DNA from 3 places in the Micrococcus sp. HMSC067E09 genome. Region 1 is predicted to be linked to each of the others. Evidence: predicted binding sites of a transcription regulator. Region 1 holds the regulator's gene; each other region holds the start of a gene.

Region 1 (5,229 bases):
ACGTGGTGGTCACCAACCACGCGATGCTCGCGATCTCCGCTTTCGAGGGCCTGGCCGTGCTGCCGGAGTACTCGGCGGTGATCGTGGACGAGGCCCATGAGCTGCAGGACCGGGTCACCGGCGCGGTCACCGGGCAGCTGTCCGGCTCGATCGTGCTGGGAGCGGCCACGTCGTTGCGCCGCCACGGCACCGTGGCCGTGGAGGACCTCGTCTCCGCCGCAGCGAGCCTGGACGCCGCCTTCACCCCCTGCCCCTCCGGGCTGCTGGCCACCGGCCTGGACGACGCGCAGGAGACCGCGCTCAACGCCGTGCTCGCCGCCGTCCGGCAGTGCCTGTCCGACCTCGGCACCGGCAAGGAGACCGAGACCGACGGCGGCCGTCAGATGGCCCGGGCCCGCGCTCTGGACGTGCTCGAGGTGACCGAGCGGATGCTCGCCGCACGGCCCGAGGCCGACTTCCCGGAGGTCGTCTGGGCCACCCGTCCCGGCCACTTCGAGCCCGGAGTCGGCTGGCAGCCCGGCAACGAGGAGGACCCGCCCCAGCTCTACGTGGCCCCGCTCTCGGTGGCCGGCAAGCTGCGCGAGGGGCTGTTCGGCGCCGCCACCACTGTGCTCACCTCCGCCACCCTGACCGTGGGCACGGGCGAGCGCCGCTTCGACTCCGTGGCCGGGGACGTGGGCCTGGCCGGACCAGACGCGCCGAGGTTCACGGTCGCGGACGTCGGCAGTCCCTTCGACTATCCGCGGCAGGGGGTGCTCTACGTGGCTCGCCACCTTCCTAAGCCGGGCCGCTTCGCCTCCGAGGAGTCCCTGGACGAGCTCGAGCGGCTCATCACCGCCTCCCGCGGCGGGGCGCTGGGCCTGTTCTCCTCCCGCCGGGCCGCCGAGGACGCCGCCGAGGCCATGCGCCGCCGGTGCGGGAAGGACATCGAGATCCTCTGCCAGGGCGACGCCACCCTCTCCGCGCTGGTCAAGCAGTTCGCCGAGGAGCCGGATACCTGCCTGTTCGGCACCATGAGCCTCTGGCAGGGCGTGGACGTCCCGGGCCCCTCGCTGCGCCTGGTGGTGATCGACCGCATCCCGTTCCCACGTCCGGACGACCCGCTCTCCCTGGCCCGCACCCGTGCGATCAGCAGCCACGGCGGCAACGGGTTCATGGCGGTCTCCGCCACCCACGCCGCCATCCGCCTGGCCCAGGGCGCCGGCCGTCTCATCCGCTCCGTGCAAGACAGGGGCGTGGTGGCCGTGCTCGACTCCCGTCTGGCCACCGCCCGCTACGGCGGCTTCCTCGCCTCGGCCCTGCCGGACTTCTGGCGCACCACGGACCCGACGGTGGTGGAAGGCGTCCTCGGCCGCCTCGCCGCGTCCGTGGATCAGGACGGCTGACGCCGCCTTCCCGACGACGGCTCCTCACCTGCACGAAGCCCCTCACCCGGATTCCGGGTGAGAGGCTTCGTGGCGCCGGGCGGTGCGGCTCAGAGGGCGCGGAGCACGGTGACGACGCGGCCCATGATCGTGGCGTGGTCTCCCAGGATCGGCTCGTAGGCGGTGTTCTGCGGCAGCAGCCAGGTGTGGCCGTCGCGCTGGCGGAAGGTCTTCACGGTGGCCTCGTCGTCCAGCAGGGCGGCGACGATGTCCCCGTTCACGGCGGTGTTCTGGCGGCGGACCACCACCCAGTCGCCGTCGCAGATGGCGGCGTCCACCATCGAGTCGCCGGAGACCTTGAGCATGAACAGCTCGCCCTCGCCGGTGAGGCGGCGGGGCAGTGCCATGACGTCCTCGACCTGCTGGTCGGCGAGGATCGGCCCACCGGCGGCGATGCGGCCGACCCACGGCACGGGGACGGAGTCTCCCTCCTCCGTGCCGGTGTGCCACGTGGGCAGCGCCGAGACCACGGCGTCGCCGTCGGCGGACGTCGCGCCGGCTGCGGCCTCACCGGCGGCCTCGCCGGAGGCGGCCAGGAGTGTCCCGTCCTCGTCCCGCAGCACCTCGAGGGCACGGGGGCGGCCCGGGTGGCGGCGCAGGTAGCCGAACTGTTCGAGGCGGGTGAGCTGGTGCTTCACGGAGGAGAGTGAGCCCAGGCCGGCGGCGTCGCCGATCTCGCGCATGGACGGCGGGTAGCCGTGCTCGGCGATGGACGCGCGGATCGTCTCCACGATCGCGCGCTGGCGCGGCGTGAGGGTCTGCGGCGTCCCGGTGGGGTGCTCAGGGGGCTGAGGAGTGGCCATGGCGGTCCGTTCCTGCTCGGCGGCGTCGGCGGTGTTCCCTATCGTGTCCGCCCCTCGTGGTCTGCTGTCCGGCGTCACCTGGAGAGGGTCGTCCACGGGCGGAACCCGTGGCTCGACCGTAGCCCAGGAGACCGACCGGTTCAAAGATATGTTCGAACTCGGCATGGCGCGTCTCGAAGACGTGTGCTAGAAAAGTGTTCGAACAGATCGAACGGATGTTCGAACAGCCTGCTCCGGCAGGTGGAAAGGCAAGGCAGCACCATGAACGCTCGCACCCGCTCCGTCACCCGCACCGGCACCGTCCAGGCTGCCGACTGGCGGCTGAACCGCCGCGGCCGCTTCGTCCTGCGCGGCCTGCCCGTGATGGTGCTCGCGGCCGTGCTCACCGCTCTGGCGGCCACGGCCCTGTCCATCACCCTGTCCCCGGCGGCCGTGTCCTCCAATCAGGCCGGCGCGGAGCTGGAGAAGGTCACCGTGATGCCCGGTGACAACCTGTGGGACATCGCCGGCCGTGTGGATCCGGCGGCCGACCGCTTCGCCACCATGGAACGCATCACCGAGCTCAACGGCCTCGAGGGCCGCACCCTCGAGACCGGCGACGACCTCTTCGTGCCGGCCATGGCCGACTGACCCGTTCGTGCCGGCCATGGCCGACTGACCCGCCCGTGCCGGCCATGGCCGACTGCACCGGCTGGATCCCTGCACGTCGTGCCCCCCGATCCCTTCATGTCCTCCTCTTGCGCAGGAACGATCCCGCGGCTCCCGGCTGATCACAGGCCTGCTCCAGACCCCGCCGCCGCCCGGCGTGCTTCCCCCTCTGTCGCTGCCCGCGCCCTCGGGCGTCACGCGGCGGCCGCCGGCGGCGGCGGTTCCTAGACTGATCGCCATGACCGATCTGGACGCCCTCCCGCTCCGCGAGTCCCTGAAGGGGCAGAGTCCCTACGGTGCGCCCCAGCTGGACGTCACCGTCGCGCTGAACACCAACGAGAACACGCATCCGGTGCCTCCGATCGTGGCCGACGCCATCGTGCAGTCGGTCGCCCGGGTCGCCGGCGGTCTCAACCGCTACCCGGACCGTGAGTTCGTGGAGCTGCGCGAGCGTCTGGCGGACTACCTCGGCCACGGCCTCACCCCGGAGCACCTCTGGGCGGCCAACGGCTCCAATGAGGTCCTCCAGCAGATCCTGCAGGCCTTCGGCGGCCCGGGCCGCTCCGTGCTGAGCTTCCTGCCCTCCTACTCCATGTATCCGCTGCTGGCCTCCGGCACGGACACCGAGTTCATCGACGGCGGCCGCGCCGCGGACTACGCGCTCTCCGCCGAGCACGCCGCGGCCTGCATCCGCGGCCACCGCCCGAACCTCGTGTTCCTGGCGTCCCCGAACAACCCGACCGGCACCGCGCTGTCCCTGGACACCATCCGCGCCGTCTACGACGCCACGGAGGAGGTCGCGGCCGCGGGCGGCCCGGCCGCCATGGTCGTGGTGGACGAGGCCTACGCCGAGTTCGCCCTCGCCGGCACCGAGCCGGCCCTCACCCTGCTCGAGGGCCGCCCGCGCCTGGTCGTCACCCGCACCATGTCCAAGGCCTTCGCCCTCGCCGGCGTCCGCCTCGGCTACATGGCCGCGGACCCGGCGGTCTGCGACGCGCTTCGCCTTGTGCGCCTGCCCTACCACCTCTCCGCCGTGAACCAGGCGACCGCCAACGCGGCCCTGCAGCACGTGGACGCACTCCTGGAGACCGTGGAGGAGATCAAGGTGCAGCGCGACCGGATCGTGGACACCCTCCGCGACTACGGCCTCACCCCGGCCGTCTCGGACTCGAACTTCGTGTTCTTCGGCGGCCTCGAGGACGCGCACGCCGTCTGGCAGGGCCTGCTGGAGCGCGGCGTGCTCGTCCGGGACGTGGGCATCCCGCACCATCTGCGCGTCACCGCCGGCACCGAGGAGGAGACCACCGCGTTCCTCACTGCACTGGCCGAGGTGCTCGGCCGCTGAGACCGAGGCGGCACCGCACCGCCCGCCTCCGTACGATGGGAGGCGATTCCCCGAACCGCCCGATCGCCCGGCCCGTCGCCGGCGACCGCACCCAGAGAGGACCGCCGTGGCAGCAGAGCTCGTCTCCGGACGCCGCGCCCGCATGCAGCGCACCACCAGCGAGTCGGACGTGTACGTCGAGATGGACCTCGACGGCACCGGCACCGCCGAGATCTCCACCACCGTGCCGTTCTACGACCACATGCTCACGGCGCTGTGCAAGCACTCGCAGATGGACCTGACCGTCCGGGCCACGGGCGACACTCACATCGACGTGCACCACACGGTCGAGGACGTCGCCATCACCCTCGGAGAGGTCCTCAAGGCCGCCCTCGGGGACAAGCGCGGCATCCGTCGGTTCGGCGAGGCGTCGGTGCCGCTGGACGAGGCGCTGGCGCGCGCCGTCGTCGACGTCTCCGGCAGGCCGTACCTGGTGCACGAGGGCGAGCCGGAGGGGCAGCAGTACCACCTGATCGGCGGCCACTTCACCGGCTCCATGACCCGTCACGTGTTCGAGTCGATCACCTACCACGCCTCCATCTGTCTGCACATGGACGTGGTGCGCGGCCGGGACCCGCACCACATCGTGGAGGCCCAGTTCAAGGCCTTCGCCCGCGCCCTGCGCGCCGCCGTGGAGGACGACCCGCGCGTGAACGACATCCCGTCCACGAAGGGCGCCCTCTGATGGCGAGCCCGACCTCCGTCCCCGGCGTGAGGCCGACCGTCGCCGTCCTGGACTACGGCTCCGGCAACGTCCACTCCGCCGTCCGTGCGGTCGAACGCGCCGGCGCGACCGTGGAGCTGACCGACGACGCGGACACCGTGCTCAACGCGGACGGCCTGCTCGTCCCCGGCGTCGGCGCCTTCTCCGCCGTGATGGAGGCGCTCGCGGCCTCCGGAGGCACCCGCTGGATCGGCCGCCGCGTGGCCGGAGGCCGCCCCGTGCTCGGCATCTGCGTGGGCCACCAGG
Region 2 (5,229 bases), on a different contig from region 1:
GCCATCACCTTGTAGAGGATCTCGTTGATCAGCGTGGACTTGCCGGAGCCGGAGACGCCGGTGACGGCGGTGAACACTCCGAGCGGGATGGTGACGTCCACGTCCTGCAGGTTGTTCTCTCGGGCGCCGCGCACGGTGATGACGCGGTCCGGGTCACTCGCGCGGCGCTGGGCCGGCACCGGGATGCTCCGGCGGCCGGCCAGGTAGTCGCCGGTGATGGAGCGGGTGTTGGCCTTCAGGTCCTCCAGGGAACCGGAATGGACGACCTCGCCGCCCCGCTCGCCGGCGTGGGGGCCGATGTCCACGATCCAGTCCGCCTCGGCGATCGTGTCCTCGTCGTGCTCCACCACGATCAGGGTGTTGCCGAGGTCGCGCAGGCGCAGGAGCGTGTCGATCAGGCGCCGGTTGTCCCGCTGGTGCAGGCCGATGGACGGCTCGTCGAGCACATAGAGCACACCCACCAGGCCGGAGCCGATCTGGGTGGCCAGGCGGATGCGCTGGGCCTCGCCGCCGGAGAGGGTGCCGGCGGAGCGTTCCAGGTTCAGGTACTCCAGGCCCACGTCCAGCAGGAAGCTCAGGCGGGCCAGCAGCTCCTTGAGGACCTGGTCGGCGATGCGGCGCTCACGCTCGGTCAGCTCCAGGGCCTCGAAGAAGGCGAGCAGCTCGCGCAGCGGCAGGCGTGTGGCGTCCGCGATCGACTTGTCCGCCACGAGCACGTTGAGCACGGTGGGGTTCAGGCGCGCGCCGCCGCAGGCCGGGCACGGGATCTGGCGCATGTAGGACTCGTAGCGCTCTCGGGCCGAGTCCGACTCCGTCTCCCCGTGCTTGCGCTCGATGTACGGCATGACGCCCTCGAAGCCCGTGGTGTAGCGGCGCTCGCGGCCGAAGCGGTTCCGGAAGGCGACCTCCACCTTGAAGTCCTTGCCGTGCAGGACCGCGTGGCGGGCCTCCTCGGGCAGGTCGCGCCACGGCGTGGTGAGCGAGAAGCCCACGTCCTTGGCCACCCCGGCGAGGATGCGCTGCCAGTATTCGGCGGTGGACTTGCCCAGTGACCAGGGGGCGATGGCCCCCTCGGCCAGCGACAGCTCGTCGTTGGGGACCACGAGCTCCTCGTCCACCTGCAGACGGGAGCCGATGCCGGTGCACTCGGAGCAGGCGCCGAACGGGTTGTTGAAGGAGAAGGAGCGCGGCTCGATCTCGTCCACGGTCTGCTCGTGGCCGTTCGGGCAGGACAGCTTCTCGGAGAAGGGGCGGTAGCGCGGGGTGCCGTCCGCGCCGCGGCCGGAGAACTCTCCGGTGTTCTTCTTGCCCTTCTCCTCGACGACCTCCACGTCCACGAAGTCGGCGATCACGAGCCCGTCGGCGAGCTTCAGGGCGGTCTCTACCGAGTCGGTGAGGCGCTGGCGGATGCCTTCCTTCATGGCGAGGCGGTCCACCACCACGGCGATGGTGTGCTTGACCTGCTTCTTCAGGGTCGGAGGGTCCGAGAGCTGGACGAGCTCGCCGTCCACCACGGCGCGGGCGTAGCCCTGCGCGGAGAGGGAGGAGAACAGGTCCACGAACTCGCCCTTGCGGCCGCGGACGACCGGGGCGAGGACCTGGAAGCGGGTGCGCTCGGGCAGCTGCAGCAGCCGGTCCACGATCTGCTGAGGGGTCTGCCGGTCCACGGGCTCGCCGCAGTCCGCACAGTGGGGCACGCCGATGCGGGCCCACAGCAGGCGCATGTAGTCGTAGATCTCGGTGATGGTGCCCACGGTCGAGCGCGGGTTGCGGTTCGTCGACTTCTGGTCGATCGACACGGCCGGGGACAGACCCTCGATGAAGTCGACGGCCGGCTTGTCCACCCGTCCGAGGAACATGCGGGCGTAGGAGGACAGCGACTCGACGTACCGGCGCTGGCCCTCGGCGAAGATCGTGTCGAACGCCAGGGAGGACTTGCCGGAGCCGGACAGGCCGGTGAACACGACCATGGAGTCGCGGGGCAGGGAGACGTCCACGTCCTTGAGGTTGTGCTCGCGTGCTCCCTGGACCACGATCCGGTCCGGGTCGGCGGTGTCGCCCGCGTGGCCGTGCGGTCCTGCGGCGAGTCCGGTGGGGGCGGTGCTGTTCGTATTTGTGTTCGACACGCGCTCCAGTCTAGGGGCGGACGCGGCCCCCGCCAGGGCCCGCAGGCGTGATCCTGCCGACTGTTCCGCCCAGGGCGGACGTCGCCGCCGCCCGCCGCGGCTCCCGCCGGCCGCTTCCCGACGACGGCCGCGCGCCCTTCGCCTCTGCCCTCGCCCGCCGTGGCGGTCCGGGAGATCGAGCTGTCCTGCAGCACAGTCCGCACGTAGACTCGAGCTCATGTCCGCGTCCCCCGCCGCTCCCCGTCTCCTGCACGATCTGCCCGCCGTCACGGTGCGCACGTGCGTCGTCTCCGAGATGCAGAACAACGTCTACCTGCTGACCTCCAAGACCACGGGAGCGCAGATCCTCGTGGACGCGGCGGACGAGCCGGAGGCGATCGCGGCGCTGCTGGCCTCCGCGGCGGACGACACCCCGTGCGAACCGCACCTGGACCTGCTGATCACCACGCACCGGCACTGGGACCACATCCGTGCCACCGCGGCCGTGGTGGAGCAGCACTCGCCGCGCCACGCCGCCGGAGCCGCAGACGCCGAACAGATCGAGAAGGAGACCGGCACCGAGGTCACCGAGCGCCTGGAGCACGGCGCCACGGTGGGAGTCGACGGCATCGAGCTGGACGTGATCGGCCTGCGCGGCCACACCCCCGGCTCCGTCGCCCTGGTGCTGCAGTCGGGCCCGGACGAGGAGCCCATGGTGTTCAGCGGGGATTCGCTCTTTCCGGGCGGCGTCGGCAAGACCTGGTCGGACGAGGATTTCCGCTCCCTGCTGGCGGACGTGACCGCGCGCCTCTTCGACGTCTACGAGGACGACACGGTCGTCCACCCCGGCCACGGCGACTCCACCACCCTGGGCGCCGAGCGCCCGCACCTGGACGAGTGGGCCGAGCGCGGCTGGTGACCGCGCGCAGCACCGCCGCGGACGAGCACGGCCGCGGGCAGGACCGCCTCGAGAGCAAGGTCCTGCGCTTCTACGGACAGGACTTCGACGAGGACGCCCGGCTGCGGACCCAGAGCGCGCAGAGCGCCGTCGAGTTCCTCCGCGTGCAGTCCCTGCTGCGCGCCCGCCTCTCCCCCGGCTCCCGTGTGCTCGACGTCGGCGGCGCAACAGGTGTGCACGCCGAATGGCTCGCCGACGACGGGCATGCGGTGACGCTCCTGGACCCGGTGCCGGAGCAGGTGGCCGTGGCCGCCGCGCTGCCGGGTGTGGAGGCCCTCGTCGGCGACGCCCGTGACCTGCCCTTCGCCGAGGCCTCCGCGGACGCCGTCCTGCTCTTCGGGCCGCTCTACCACCTGCCCTCGCGCAGGGACCGGCTGCGCGCCCTGGCCGAGGCCCACCGCGTGCTGCGTCCGGGCGGCCTGGTCTTCGCCGCGGGCATCAGCCGGCTCGGGGCCTTTCTCGACGGCGTGCTCGAGCGGGTCGCCTCCGGAGACCCCCACGTGGACGCCGACGACGTGGCCCTGCTCAACGACGGCGCCTGGACCAACCCCGGCCCCGGGTTCCCCGGCGGCCACTTCCACAGCTCGGCGGAGCTGGCGGACGAGCTGCGCGCCGCCGGGTTCACCGAGGTCTCGGTGCGCGGACTCGAGGCGCCCACGGCCGTCGCCCTGCAGTCAGAGGCGCCCGACGCCGAACTCTCCGCAGCGGCCGTGGCCCTGGCCGACCGCCTGGACGCGCTCCACGCGGACGGCGCTCCGACCCGACCGGGCGTCGCGGACCTCTCGGCGCACCTGCTGGCCCTGGGCACCCGGCCCTGAGGGACCGCCAGAACCCTGTGCTCGGCGGCGGAAACCGGGCGAGAAGGCAGGCGGAGGTGAGCGCTCAGGCGGTGGCGACGGGCCGTCGTCGGGCGGCGCGGACCAGGCGGGACGTGGAGGGGAACTCGAAGAGGTACTTCGTCCACGGGTAGAGCGCGGCCAAGACCAGGGAGACGCCCGCGCCGGCGGCGAAGAGCAGGCCCACGCCGGCGATGCCCTCGGGCAGGTCCACGGTGCGACGCAGCAGACGGATGACCGGGTAGTGGACCACGAACAGCACGATCGAGTGGCGGCCCACCCAGGCGAAGGCGCGCATCAGCGGGTTGTCCGGGATCTGGGCGAGCAGCCAGAGGACGGATACCACGCCGATGACGGACATGGTCATCACCGGCCAGCTCTCCTCGGACGGATACCGGCCGGCCTCGATCGCGCGTCGGGCCCAGTCCCAGGTGACGACGGCCGGCAGGAGCATGACCTGCCATGGGATCCGGGGCAGGTCCTCGCGCCAGCGGCCGAGGGCTGCGCCGACGAAGAAGAACCCGCCGAACCAGGTCATGCGCTCGGCCACCAGCGCCCACTCGTGCAGCCCGCCCGTGATCGCGTCCGGCTCGAGCCGGATGGCCAGGGCGAACAGGACCACGGCGATGATCAGCGGCGGCACGCGCTTCAGGGCGAGCCCGAGCAGGTAGCCGACGAACACCACGGACAAGAACCAGGTGTGGGCGCCGTTGAGCCACCAGGTGGGCTCCAGGGCGGCGGCCAGGCCGAAGAACGGCAGCATCACCGCGGTCCAGAGCAGCCACGGCCACGCGATGCGGCGCAGCTTGCCGGCGAGGTACTGCCCGGCGGGCCGGCGCAGGGACAGCGTCAGCAGCATGCCGGAGACCAGCAGCAGCCCGGGCATCCGGAACGACCCCACGGCGGCGTTGACGTCCCGCACCAGCTCGGAGCGGGCCAGACCGGAGTCCACGAGCGCCGTCTGGGCATGAAGCAGGACCACCAGCAGCACCGCCAGGCCCCGATAGACGTCCATCCAGAGCAGACGGGGGCGCGGCGCAGCCGCAGAGGTGGGGGTGGGCATGCGCACCAGGGTAGCCTCGCCGGGCGCCGCCGGGCCCGCAGGCGCGCAGGATCGACTGGGCACCGGGCACGTTGCCGAGGGGCCACGCCGCCCGTTGCGGGCGGGCCCAAGCACCGGCTCAGCCGGGGCGGTGGCCCACCAGGAAGATCCGGCGGAAGGCGAAGAGCACGGCGGCATCGTCTCCCTCGCCGGTGCCGGGCACACGCGGGTAGGCCGCACGCATGCGCTCGGCGTAGGCGGCGCGGTACCGCGGAGCGAGGGCCTCGG
Region 3 (5,229 bases), on a different contig from region 1:
GGACTCCACGTCGATGTCGATGTCCGGCAGGGTCGAGCGGTCGTCCGAGAGGAACCGCTCCATGAGCAGCCCCTGCGCCATGGGGTCCACGTGCGAGATCCGCAGGGCGTGGTTGACCAGCGAGGACGCTCCCGAGCCCCGAGCCGCCACGCGCACGCCGCGGCCCTCGATCATCCGCACCACCTCGGCCACCGTGAGGAAGTACCCGGAGAACCCGAGCCGGGAGATGATCCCGAGCTCGTGCTCCACACGCTCCTCGAGCTCCCGGCCGGCCGCCGTGGCGGCGAAGGCCGTGCCCGTGAACAGGTCCGGGTAGCGGTCGGCCACCCCCGCCAGGGTCCGCTCCCGCAGCACCCGTGCCGGGTCCCCCTCGATCCCGACGACGGCCGCCTCCGGAACACGCGGCCGCCCCCATCCGAGGTCCTCGGCAGGGTCCACGGCACAGGCCTCGGCCAAGGCCTGGGTGGCCGCGAGCAGGGCTGCAGGGCGGATGTCCGCGGCGTCCGCGACCTCGGCGGCGATCTGCCGCATGGCCGCGGTGGGCTTGAGCCATCCCTGGCCGTTGGGCTGCAGGTCGTGCGCCCCGTCCAGAGCGCTGAGGGCCCGGACGGCGTCCAGGACGTCGGCGGTGGCGGCCCCGTCCGGGGCGGCGTAGCGGACGGCGTTGGTGAGCACGGCGGGCACCCGGACCTGCGCGGCGGCGCGGACCATCTTCACGGCGTGCCCGGTGTCGCACCGCCGCCCGGGTGCGGAGAGGTGGCTGACCGCGTTGACGTGCAGGCTGCGGGCGGGCAGAGCGGCCTTCCAGCGGCGCAGCCCCTGCAGGCCGGCGTTCCAGCGGCGGCGGGCCAGGTGCCGGCCGACGTCCGAGTCCGGGCCGAGCAGGACGAACAGCTCGGGCGTCGGCGGGTTCTTCGGGTCCGCCGCGGTGGGCACCGGTCCGGCGGCGGCCGCGGCCAGCTCGGCGACCGTGAGCACCGGGGCACCGCCGCCGGCGCCGCCCGTGGTGCGGGCGTGCGCCGCCGAGACCACCCGGCACAGCGCAGCGTACCCGGAGCCCCCGCAGCCGCCGCGGGCCAGGATCACCACGCGGCCGGCTTCGGCCCCCGGCTCCTGCGTCCCCGGCCGCTCCCCCGGCGGCAGGTCTGCCCAGGTGACGGCGAGGTCCACGCCGACGATCGGGGCGATCCCGTGCTGCCTGCACGCGGAGACGTGCTTGGCCATGCCGTAGAGGCCGTCGCGGTCGGTGCAGGCGAGCAGGCGCTGCCCGTCGGCGGCCGCGGCGGCGACGAGTTCGGCGGGCCAGGACGCTCCGTAGTGCGCGCTGAAGGCGCTGGCGACCTGCAGGTGGGCGAAGGGCTCGGCGGTCTCGGTCATGCTGACACTCCTGTTCGACGGAACCGGCACCGCCCGATGACGGCGGACGGACCGGGCGGCGGGAAGCACGGACAGAGCGCGACGGGAAGCGCGGACAGGCGTGGGTGAGGCGGACGACGGAGGGAAGGGGCCGGCGTCGGGAAGGACGGGCGGGCGAAGGCCCGCACCTCACGGGGCGGCGGACAGGTGCGGGCTAGGCGGTGGCCACGAGGGGCAGGCAGACCCCGCCGTGGATGCGGATCAGACGCCAGCGGCCGGAGTCCAGGTGATGGGCGACGTCCACGGTCTGCAGCGGAGCGTTGCCGGCACGGGCGAGCCGGACCTGGAGGCGCCAGATCTCGTGGTCCACGAGGCCGGCGCCACGGCCCTTCTCGGCCCGGTGCTCCTCGGCCCACCAGCGGCGGCGCTCGTACCAGCGCACCGGACGCTCGGCGAGCGCGTAGTCCCGACCGTTCCAGCGGAGCCGGTGCGGCGTGCCGTCCTGCGCGCACTCCACGGCGACGGACTGCGTGAAGATTCCCATGGTCTTCTCCCTGATTCCCTGCTCGGTTCTGCCGGCGGACCGGCGTGTGCGGACCCGACGGCGGGATGCCGTCGGGCGGTGGGAGCGGCAGGCCCCGAGGGGCCCTGGACGGGAAGCGCTGGGAAGGCCGCACCCACCATGCTACTCGAACATGTGTTCGAATCGCTTCCCCGAAGCTACGGAGGCGGCCGGACACGATAAGCGTCACTGGGGCGTCGGGGGCCGGTGCGGTGCCCTTCATCCGACCGTCACCGACACGTCACACCGTGCTGTCAGGCTCGATGTCGCGCCGGGGCGTGCGGGGGTTACGCCGGAGGGAACGGCGCGCTTCACGGCGCGTGCCCCGGGGCTGTCCCCGACGACAGAACCGCAGAACAGAGGTACATCGTGAAGACCACCGCCTGCGTCCGCCGCCTCGGCGCCGGAGCCCTCGCCCTGACCCTGACCGGCGGACTGCTCTCCGCAGCCGTCATCGCCCCGTCCGCCGTCGCCGAGAGCGAGTCCGCCGGCGCTGCGGCCGCTCCGGCCTCCTCCCCGCAGCACCGCCCGCACCCGGTCCACCCGGAGCACCCCGGCAAGGGGCCGAAGAACCCGCACCCGGTCCACCCGGAGCACCCGGGCAAGGGACCGAAGCACCCGCACCACCCCGGCACCCCGGAGGAGTTCGACTGGGACCGTGACGCCTACCGCGGTCAGGTAGACGTGCGCCGCACCCCGCACGACTCCCGCCCGAAGGACCCGAACGTGCTCACCGGCCGCGTCTTCGTGGACGCGGACCGCGACTCCCGCCGCCACCCCTCGGAGAAGGGCCTGGCCGGTGTGCGCGTCTCCAACGGCGAGGACGTCGTCCTCACGGACAAGCACGGCCGCTACGAGCTGCCCGTCCGGGACAACATGACGGTCTTCGTCACCCAGCCGACCGGCTACCGCGTCCCGGTGGACGCGGACAACGTCCCGCAGTTCCACTACCACCACCTGCCGGACGGCTCCCCGGAGCTGGAGCACGGCGGCATCGCCCCGACCGGCGAGCTCCCGGCCGCCGTGAACTTCCCGGTGGTGGCGGACGAGCGCATGGCCGAGGAGGACCAGCGCTGCCTGATCGGCGGCGACGTCCAGACCTACACCGAGCAGGAGGTGGAGTACGCCCGCTCCGGCGCGTTCGCGGACCTGGCCGAGCGCACCGACTACACGGACTGCGGCATCCTGTTCATCGGCGACATCGTGGGCGACCGCCCGGACCTGTACCCGCAGTCACGTGAGCTGTCCTCCATGCTCAACGGCCCGGCCTGGTTCCTGCCCGGCAACCACGACCTGGACTTCGACGCCCCGGACTCCGAGCACGCCTTCGACAGCTTCCGCGCCGCCCTCGGGCCCGAGTACTACTCCTACGACGTCGGTGACGCCCACGTGGTCGCCCTGTCCTCCGTGGAGTACCCGCTCGCAGACTCCAGCGGCTACAACGGCTCGATCGACGAGCGCCAGATGGAGTGGCTGCGCCAGGACATCGCCGCGACCCCGAAGGACAAGAAGATCGTGCTGGGCACCCACGTGCCGCTGATGTCCTTCGCGGACAGCACCTCGGCCACCCACTCGATCGACCAGGTGCCCGAGATCTACGAGCTGCTCGAGGGCCGTGAGGTCATCACGGTCGGCGGCCACACCCACTCCACCGAGAACCTGCGCGCCGGCGACCTCGTGGCCGGGTGGAAGGACCTGTTCGGCATCGACGGGCTGCCGTTCGACCACCTGGTGGCCGGCGCGATCTCCGGCGACTGGTACTCCGGACGCCTCGTGGACGGGGGCCGGTACCCGCTGGCCGCCCAGCGCGACGGCGCCCTGCCCGGCGTGGTCACCCTGGACCTGACCGCCGAGGGCATCGCCTCCCGCTTCACCGTCCGCGGCGACGACGGCTCCGACCAGATGAGCCTCGGCCTGAACACCCCGGCCTACCGCGAGTGGTTCGAGGCCAACCAGGACCACGCCAAGAAGGGCGGCGCCAAGCCGCTGGCGGACCCGCACACCGTGGCCGCCGAGGACCTGGCCGGAACCTGGCTGACCGCCAACGTGTTCATGGGCGCCACCGGCACCCGGGTCGAGGTCAGCGTGGACGGAGCTGAACCGGTCCCCGCGACCCGCACCCAGGAGATGGACGGCGAGGAGGTCCGCGTGGGCGCCGAGTACTCGGACCCGACTGCGGCCCAGGAGCAGCTGGTGCACGGCGGCTCCCTCGCCGACCGCACCATGCACCTGTGGCGCCTGCCGCTGCCGTCGGACCTGACCGCCGGCGAGCACACCGCCGAGGTCACCGTGACGGACCTCAACGGCGAGCGCCACACCGAGTCGATCGACTTCACCGTGCGCTGATCCTCGCCGCGCGCTGACGCGCGTCCCGCCACGACGACGGCCCCCGTCCCCTCCTCGAGGGGACGGGGGCCGCGCCCTGCAGGCCGGGACCGAGCCGCGCCCAGCCGACCGGGACCGAGCCGTTGCTCACAGCGCCGGCGCCGCCTCCTCTCCCCGCACCGCGCGGGCCGCCATCCAGCGGCTGACCAGACCCATGCCGAGCAGCTCGACGAGCGACTGCGCCACGATCGCCGCACCGGCCAGTTCCCAGCCGGCCGGCAGCGCCACGGCGATCGGCAGCACCACGAACGAGTTCCTCGTGCCGAGCGTGCACACGAGGGTGCGGCGCTGTGGGCGCGGCAGTCCGGCGATGTCCCCGGCCACGGTCCCGGCCAGCACCGCGCCGCCGAGGTAGACCACGCACACCAGCGCGCCGACCCAGAGCACGCCGGACGCCTCGGCCACCGCCGGCGCACTGCCGGCGGCCACGAGGAAGACCACGGCGGTCAGCAGCGGGATCGGCCAGCGGGCCAGCCGCGCACGCCGCGCCTCGCCCACCGGCGAGCGCTGCAGCGACCGCTCGAAGAACGCGGCGGCTCCGAGCGGCACCAGCACCACCAGCACGGCCCCGGTGATCACGCCCGGGCTCAGCAGCGCCGCCCCGAGGCCCGGCAGTCCCCCTCCGGCGCCTCCGACGCCCGCGCCGATGCCTCCCCACAGCACCGTGAACAGCCACACCCACACGGGCAGGCTCACCAGCTGCAGCACCAGGTTCACGGGGGTGATGACCACAGCCGCGGCCCGGTCTCCCCAGGACAGGTAGGAGAACGTCAGGAACCAGTCCGTGCACGGCACCGCGAGCACCAGCAGCAGTCCCAGCGCCAGGGCCGTCACCTGGGCCTCGGAGCCCACGAGCACTCTGCCGAACACCTCCACCCCGGCCACCAGGCACAGGGCGAACACCGGCATCACCAGCCCGTTGGCCA

What was found. The regulator LexA, encoded in region 1, represses DNA repair genes until DNA is damaged. The targets are predictions, from matches to a motif close to TCGAACANNTGTTCGA.
Region 2: the regulator LexA is predicted to act here: its motif matches at 2,108-2,123, upstream of uvrA (excinuclease ABC subunit UvrA).
Region 3: the regulator LexA is predicted to act here: its motif matches at 2,046-2,061, upstream of HMPREF2863_RS06630 (DUF6504 family protein).

Annotation. Positions count from the first base shown of each region.
Region 1 is NZ_KV809446.1:35,388-40,616, forward strand. Features, by position in the region: gene HMPREF2863_RS08150 (ATP-dependent DNA helicase) at 1-1,385, shown strand, start outside; gene lexA (transcriptional repressor LexA) at 1,475-2,227, opposite strand; gene HMPREF2863_RS08165 (LysM peptidoglycan-binding domain-containing protein) at 2,489-2,857, shown strand; gene HMPREF2863_RS08170 (histidinol-phosphate transaminase) at 3,114-4,220, shown strand; gene hisB (imidazoleglycerol-phosphate dehydratase HisB) at 4,363-4,944, shown strand; gene hisH (imidazole glycerol phosphate synthase subunit HisH) at 4,944-5,229, shown strand, end outside.
Region 2 is NZ_KV809431.1:59,883-65,111, reverse strand. Features, by position in the region: gene uvrA (excinuclease ABC subunit UvrA) at 1-2,033, opposite strand, end outside; gene HMPREF2863_RS04450 (MBL fold metallo-hydrolase) at 2,344-3,024, shown strand; gene HMPREF2863_RS04445 (class I SAM-dependent methyltransferase) at 3,021-3,881, shown strand; gene HMPREF2863_RS04440 (acyltransferase family protein) at 3,946-4,962, opposite strand; gene HMPREF2863_RS04435 (methyltransferase domain-containing protein) at 5,081-5,229, opposite strand, start outside.
Region 3 is NZ_KV809440.1:11,874-17,102, forward strand. Features, by position in the region: gene HMPREF2863_RS06625 (DNA polymerase III subunit alpha) at 1-1,377, opposite strand, end outside; gene HMPREF2863_RS06630 (DUF6504 family protein) at 1,571-1,900, opposite strand; gene HMPREF2863_RS06635 (calcineurin-like phosphoesterase C-terminal domain-containing protein) at 2,288-4,264, shown strand; gene HMPREF2863_RS06640 (arsenic resistance protein) at 4,391-5,229, opposite strand, start outside.